Regions from separate parts of the Streptomyces sp. NPDC048258 genome, predicted to be linked through region 1. Evidence: riboswitches for the same ligand, from Rfam matches in the RefSeq annotation. Region 1 holds a riboswitch; the other holds the start of a gene.

Region 1 (3,615 bases):
GCTTGCGCAGGTAGCGCAGCATCGCGGTCTCGGAACGGTGCTGGTGGAAGACCGGGTGGGTCAGGTAGTCGTCCGAGCGCAGCAGGCCCTCGGGCAGGGTGTCGTCCGTGGTCGCGTCGAGCGCCTCGATGTCCGCGGTGACACCGAAGGCGGCCCAGACGGCCTCGACGTCGGCGCGCAGGGTGGTCTCGTCGCAGGCGACGGAGACGTGGTCGGCGTCGGCCTGGTACAGGTTGACCCCGCCCTCGCGGGCGGCGGCGACGACCTCGGCCGCACGGCCCGGGACCCGGGCCGTGATGGTGTCGAAGTAGGCCCCGTGCACGATCTCGACCCCGCCGGCCTTCAGACCCGCGGCGAGCAGAGCGGCGTAGCGGTGGGTGCGGCGGGCGATCGTCCGCAGGCCGTCCGGGCCGTGGTAGACGGCGTACATGGCGGCCATGACGGCCAGCAGCACCTGCGCGGTACAGATGTTGCTGGTGGCCTTCTCGCGGCGGATGTGCTGCTCACGGGTCTGCAGCGCCAGCCGGTACGCCTTGTTGCCGTCCGCGTCCACGGAGACGCCGACGAGGCGGCCGGGGAGCGAGCGGGCGTGCTTGGCCTGGACGGCCATGTAACCGGCGTGCGGTCCACCGAAGCCCATCGGGACGCCGAAGCGCTGCGTGGTGCCGACGGCGATGTCCGCGCCGAGCTCGCCGGGGGAGGTCAGCAGGGTCAGCGCGAGCAGGTCGGCCGAGACGGTGACGATGGCACCGAGCTCGTGCGCCTGGTCGATGAGCGGCTTGATGTCCCGTACGGCACCGGAGGCGCCCGGGTACTGGATCAGCACGCCGAAGACGCCGCGCTCGGCGATCTCGGCCGGGATGCCGTCCGACAGGTCCGCGACGACGACCTCGACGCCCGTGGGCTCGGCGCGGGTCTCGATCACGGCGATGGTCTGCGGCAGCGCGTCGGCGTCGATCAGGAACACGCCGTCCTTCACCTTGCCCACCCGGCGCGCGAGGGACATGGCCTCGGCGGCCGCGGTGCCCTCGTCGAGCAGCGAGGCACCCGAGGTCGGCAGCCCGGTGAGGTCGGCGACGACGGTCTGGAAGTTCAGCAGCGCTTCGAGGCGGCCCTGCGAGATCTCGGGCTGGTAGGGCGTGTACGCCGTGTACCAGGCCGGGTTCTCCATGACGTTGCGGAGGATCACCGGCGGCGTGAAGGTCCCGTAGTAGCCGAGACCGATCATCGACGAGAGGACCTGGTTGCGGTCGGCGAGCGAGCGCAGCTCGGCCAGCACCTCGGCCTCGGTCCGCGCGTCGGGAAGGTTCAGCGCTTCGGCGGTCTTGATGACATCCGGCACCGCGGCGGCGGTCAGTTCGTCCAGGGAGCCGTAGCCCACCTGGGCGAGCATCTTCGCCTGCGCCTCGGCATCCGGGCCGATGTGGCGCTGCTCGAAGGGGATGCCTCGCTCCAGCTGGGAGAGCGGAATGCGGTTGGCGGTCATGTACGGAGGCCTCCTGGTCGTATGACCTGCGAGGGGCACCACGGCGCGGGCACCCGGACGGCCTCCCCCTCTGTCATCTCAACCTGAGAGTTTCACCGGCCGCTCGAGGGTCGCTCGAGAGAACCGGCTTTCACCGTCGGTGAGGAGAGGAACCGGCACAGCGTGCCCGGTACCCACTCCTGCTTTCCAGAGTGGCCTCGTCCGTGCGGTACGTATGCCTGAGAGATTCCGGGGAGGATTTGCTCCTTCGGCGCCTCCGTCACGCTCACTCGGAGGACTCTCCCGCACAGGGTCGACAGCCATCACCCAGCCTACCAGCGAGGATCTGGACACTCCCCGAGTGGCCTCAGCCCCCGAAATGCACTTCTGTAGTCATTACGGAGGAGTTGCGACCATTTGGAGGGACCGTGCAGACCGACATCGATCCGCGCAGCCTGATCGGCCGCAAGGCGTTCGACCGCAACGGCACCAAGATCGGCACCATCGACGAGGTGTACCTCGACGACGCCACCGGCGTCCCGGAATGGGCTGCCGTGCGTACGGGTCTGTTCAGCCGGGACGCCTTCGTCCCGCTGGAGCCCAGCGAGCTGGTCGGCGACACCCTGCGGGTGCCCTTCGACCGCTCCCTGATCAAGGACGCCCCGGATTTCGGCGTCGGCCGCCACCTCTCCCCGGAACAGGAACTCCAGCTCTACCACCACTACGGCCTGGACGTGACCCTGCCCACCGACTTCCAGCGCGACTTCGGCCACCTGGCGGGCGACGAAGGCTAGTGCGGTGAACCCTGCCGGTCACAGCGCCGGCTGCTACTCCACCGTCGGCCCCTCCCCCACCAGCGGCAGCGGATCGGACGGCTCCAGCTCGGAGTCGTCCACCCGGAAGGTCCGCACCCGCCCGGGCTCCGATCCGGGCTGCTCGAACCGTACGGTCACCCGCCCGACCCCGCTGCCCTGCACCCACCCGGGCCCGTACACCACGTGCCGTACGTCGCTCCCGGCCGCCCAGCGCCGCTCCGGAGCGGGCTCCGGCTCCCCGGCCGCCTCAACGCCCTCCAGGGCCCCCACAGCCCCGTCCGGCTCAGTGGCCGCCCCTGCCTCACCGGTCTCACCGGACTCCCCCGACTCACCGAGCGGCTCGGCGGCCAGCGACTGGGCGAACAGGTCCTCCTGCGTGTAGTCCGCCAGCCCGGTCACGCCCACCCCGAGCAGCCGCACCCCGCCCGTGGTGTCCACGCCCTCCAGCAGGCGCGCCGCGGCCTCACGCACCACCGCGGGGTCGTCCGTGGGCCCCCGCAGCGTCTCGGACCGCGTCAGCGTCGAGAAGTCGTACCGCCGGACCTTCAGCACGATCGTGCGCCCCGAGTGCCCGGACGCCCGCAACCGCTGCACGCACCGGTCGGCGAGCCGCTGCACCTCGGTCCGGATCCGTACCCGGTCGTGCAGGTCCACGTCGAAGGTGTCCTCCACCGACACCGATTTCGCGTCCCGCTCCGCGACCACCGGCCGGTCGTCCAGTCCCAGCGCCATCCGGTACAGGCCCACCCCGTGCGCGCGCCCGACCATCCGGACCAGCTCGTCCTCCCCGGCCTCCACCAGGTCCCCCACCGTGGTGATCCCGGCGCGGCGCAGGTGCTCGCCGGTGGCCGGCCCCACCCCGGGCAGGGTCCGCACCGACATGGGCGCGAGGAGCTCCCGCTCCGTCCCAGGCTCGATCAGCAGCAGACCCGCCGGCTTGGCCTCCTCGGACGCCACCTTGGCCAGCATCTTCGACCCGGCCAGCCCCACCGACCCGCTGAGCCCCGTGGCGGCCCGGATGTCCGCCCGCAGCCGCTCCCCCGCGGCCCGGGCGCTCGGCCCGTCGAAGGCGACCCCGCCCGCCTCCAGGTCCACGAAGGCCTCGTCCAGGCTGAGCGGCTCCACGAGCGGCGACAGCTCCCGCAGCAGGGCCATCACGATGTCGCTGACCTCGCGGTAGAGGCTGAAGCGCGGGATCAGGCAGGCGCCGTTCGGGCAGAGCCGCCGCGCCTGCGCCATCGGCATCGCCGAATGCACCCCGAACCGCCTGGCCTCGTACGAGGCGGTGGCGACGACCCCGCGGGGCCCGAGCCCGCCGACGATGACGGCCTTGCC
Region 2 (3,615 bases), on a different contig from region 1:
CCTGGGCCTCCATGACGGCGACCGGAGCGAAGTTCTCCGACGCGATCATTTCCAGGGTGGACTGCTGGCGCACGAGCTCGGCGTCGACGGCTGCGGCGACGTCGGGGTCGAGCTCGTGGAGAGGGGTGTTCAGTACGGACATCAGGATCCCCTGGGGTCAGTTACCGGCGGTGAGCTTGGTGTACTCCTCGGCGGAGAGCACGTCCTTGGGCTCCTCCGAGATGCGCACCTTGAACAGCCAGCCGCCCTCGAAGGGAGCGGAGTTCACCAGGGCCGGGTCGTCGACGACGTCCTGGTTGGACTCGACGATCTCGCCGGAGACGGGGGAGTAGAGGTCGCTGACCGACTTCGTCGACTCCAGCTCGCCACAGGTCTCGCCCTCGGTCACGGTGTCGCCGACCTCGGGGAGCTGGGCGTAGACGACGTCACCGAGCGCGTTGGCCGCGAACTCCGTGATGCCGACCGTCGCGACGCCGTCCACGGCGTCCGACAGCCACTCGTGCTCCTTGGTGTAACGCAGCTGCTGGGGGGTGCTCATGACCTGATTCTCCTGGATGCGGGGGAGTGGATACGAACAGTGGTCTTGGGTACTGAGACGGCGCCGTACGGATGTCCGTACGACGGCCTGCGCGTCGGGTCGTGCGAAGTGTTACTTCTGCCGCTTGTAGAAGGGCAGGGCCACGACCGCGTACGGCTCATGCGTACCGCGAATGTCGACGCCGACGCCGGAGGTGCCGGGCGCGGCGTGCGCCGCGTCCACGTACGCCATCGCGATCGGCCGGCCGAGCGTGGGGGACGGGGCGCCGGAGGTGACCTCGCCGATGACCTGTCCGCCGGCCACGACCGGGAAACCGGCGCGCGGGACGCGGCGGCCCTCGGCGATCAGGCCGACCAGCTTGCGCGGCGGGTTCGTGGCGGCGCGCTCGGCGGCGGCCTCCAGCGCGGCGCGGCCGACGAAGTCCCCCTCCTTCTCGAACTTCACGACCCGGCCCAGCCCCGCGTCGAAGGGGGTGAGGGAGGTGGTCAGCTCGTGCCCGTACAGCGGCATGCCCGCCTCCAGGCGCAGCGTGTCGCGGCAGGAGAGGCCGGCCGGGACCAGGCCGACGCCCTCGCCGGCCTTGGTCAGCGCCTGCCACAGCTCCACGGCGTGCTCGGGGGCGACGAACAGCTCGAAGCCGTCCTCACCGGTGTAGCCCGTACGCGCGATCAGCGCCGGCACCCCGGCCACCGTGCCCGGCAGACCGGCGTAGTACTTGAGCCCGTCCAGGTCGGCGTCGGTGAGCGAGGCGAGGATGCCGGGGGACTCCGGGCCCTGGACGGCGATGAGCGCGTACGCGTCGCGGTCGTCGCGGACCTCGGTGTCGAAACCGGCGGCGCGCTCGGTCAGGGCGTCGAGGACGACCTGGGCGTTGGAGGCGTTGGCGACGACCATGTACTCGGTCTCGCCGAGGCGGTAGACGATCAGGTCGTCGACGATGCCGCCGTCCGCCTGGCAGATGTGCGTGTAGCGGGCGCGGCCGACGCCGACGGTGGAGATGTTGCCGACCAGCGCGTAGTCCAGGGCCTTGACGGCCTCCGGGCCGGTCAGGGTGATCTCGCCCATGTGGGACAGGTCGAAGAGGCCGGCCTTGGTGCGTACGGCGTTGTGCTCGTCGCGCTCGCTGCCGTACCGCAGCGGCATGTCCCAGCCCGCGAAGTCGGTCATGGTCGCACCGAGGGAACGGTGCAGCGCATCGAGGGCGGTCAGACGGGGGGCAGTGCTCATGGGTGTGGCTCCCGAGTCCCAGGGCATGACATGACGAGGAGGGTCCTCCCCATCTGTCATCGGAACCTGAGAGGTTCGCCGAGAGTTCCTGGTTGCCAGGGATCGTCGGCTTGCACCTTGGGTGGAGCTGTCGAGCAGCTCGCTTTTCAGATCTGCCTCATCCACGCGGTACGGGGCCTGAGAGATTCAAGGGAGGTTCTTGCTCCTTCGGCGCCCGCGCACGGCCTTGCGGCGTGCCCGGGACTCTCCCGCGCGGATTCAAGCGGCCGGTATGCAGTTGGTCCAGATGGCGCACATCATTGCACGCCACCGCGGTGATCGGGGGTGGGGCCCCGAAAGTTCGTGCGGCGCTCAAGCGGCCGGACCGGAACCGGGGCTGCCGGATTACCGTCTCTTTACACTCAGTGGGCAAGGGTCCTGGCGACCCGATTCGGGGGAGGCGATCACTGTGCGGAGATTCGGAGTAGTGGCGGCGGCGGCGACCGTGGACGCGGTGCCGGCGCAGCGGGGTGCGCGCGTGCGGAGCGAGGCGGCAGGGCCCGTACGTGACCTCCGCGGCCTGGGCGTACGAGGCCCGCGGCGGCTGGGCTTCGCCGCGGGGGACATCGTCGTGGTGTCCGGCCTGCCGGGCGGCGGCAAGAGCACGCTGATCAAGCGGGCGGCGGCCGAGGGCGCGGCGATCGACTCCCAGGACACCCGTGAGCGCTGGGAGCAGCGGATGCCGGGGGCGCTGCCGTACGCCGTCTACCGGCCGCTGGTGCGTGCCGCGCACTACTGGGGCCTGTGGCGGACCCTCCGCTCCGGGGCGTCGGTCGTCGTGCACGACTGCGGTACGCAGAGCTGGGTACGGGGCCTGCTCGCGGCGGCCGCGCGCCGCCGGGGCCGGGCGCTGCACCTGCTCCTGCTGGACAGCAGCCCCGCGGAGGCCCTGGCCGGGCAGGCGGCGCGGGGGCGCCGGGTGTCGGCGTACGCCTTCGGCCGCCACCGGGGCGCGGTGACCCGCCTCCTCCGCTCCGCGGAAGCCGGCCACCCCCCACCGGGCTGCGCCTCGGTGACCCTCCTGGACCGCGCCTCGGCGGCCGCCGTGACACGGATCGCCTTCCACGCCTGACGCGCCGAGGCTCCGCCCCGGACCCCGTGGCCGAGCCACCGCGTCCCGGTGCGGCGCCGTTGCCGGGGGCGCCGCCCCCGGACCCTCCCCCAGACTCCGTCCGGGGGTACCCCCAGCGCCTCGAACGCCGGCGAGGCTGGGTTCGGCTGGCAATGTCAGCCCCGCCGGCGTTTGAGGCGCGGGCGCGGAGCGCCGTGTCCGGAGCCGCACCCGAACGCGGCAGCGCAGGCACAATCAGCCCCGCCGGCGTTTGAGGCGCGGGGTTCGGGGCGGAGCCCCGGTCTTTGAGCCGCGCTGGCGTTGAGGCGCGGGTACACGGGCGGAGCCCTGGCGGCGGAGCCCCTGCGGCGGGGCCGGGACCGGCGGAGCGATAGCCTCGGCACGACATTCGGCGGGAAACACACGCGGAGGCAGGGGCACATGCAGGGCAGCGGCTGGCCGGGGAATGAGCTGGAGCAGGTGCTCGGGGCGGCGCTCGGGCAGCCGGACGCCGGCGGACGGATCCTGGAGGTGCTCGGGCGCAGCCAGGTGTGGGTGCCCCTGCCCGGCGGCGGCGGGCAGGACTCGGCCGCCCTGGACCTGCCCACGATGGACATCGGCGGCGCCGCGTACGTCCCGGTCTACAGCTCCGAGGCCCAGTTCCTCGCCTGCGTCGGCCCCGGCATGGACTTCGCCGTGGCCCCCGCCGTCGAGTTCGCCCGCGGCCTGCCCCCGCAGCTCGGCATCGCGCTCAACCCCG

Evidence for each region. A riboswitch is a leader RNA that binds a small molecule or an ion and turns the genes downstream of it on or off. The one in region 1 is predicted to bind glycine.
Region 2: linked by a shared signal. The riboswitch ahead of gcvT (glycine cleavage system aminomethyltransferase GcvT) and the one ahead of gcvP (aminomethyl-transferring glycine dehydrogenase) in region 1 are both predicted to bind glycine.

Annotation. Positions count from the first base shown of each region.
Region 1 is NZ_JBICZH010000009.1:334,961-338,575, forward strand. It holds gene gcvP (aminomethyl-transferring glycine dehydrogenase) at 1-1,486, opposite strand, end outside; glycine riboswitch at 1,683-1,781, opposite strand; gene ACGFYQ_RS22455 (PRC-barrel domain-containing protein) at 1,894-2,259, shown strand; gene ACGFYQ_RS22460 (DNA polymerase IV) at 2,293-3,615, opposite strand, start outside.
Region 2 is NZ_JBICZH010000002.1:460,257-463,871, forward strand. It holds gene glyA (serine hydroxymethyltransferase) at 1-142, opposite strand, end outside; gene gcvH (glycine cleavage system protein GcvH) at 158-538, opposite strand; gene gcvT (glycine cleavage system aminomethyltransferase GcvT) at 650-1,765, opposite strand; glycine riboswitch at 1,922-2,026, opposite strand; gene ACGFYQ_RS06280 (AAA family ATPase) at 2,208-2,876, shown strand; gene ACGFYQ_RS06285 (enhanced serine sensitivity protein SseB) at 3,297-3,615, shown strand, end outside.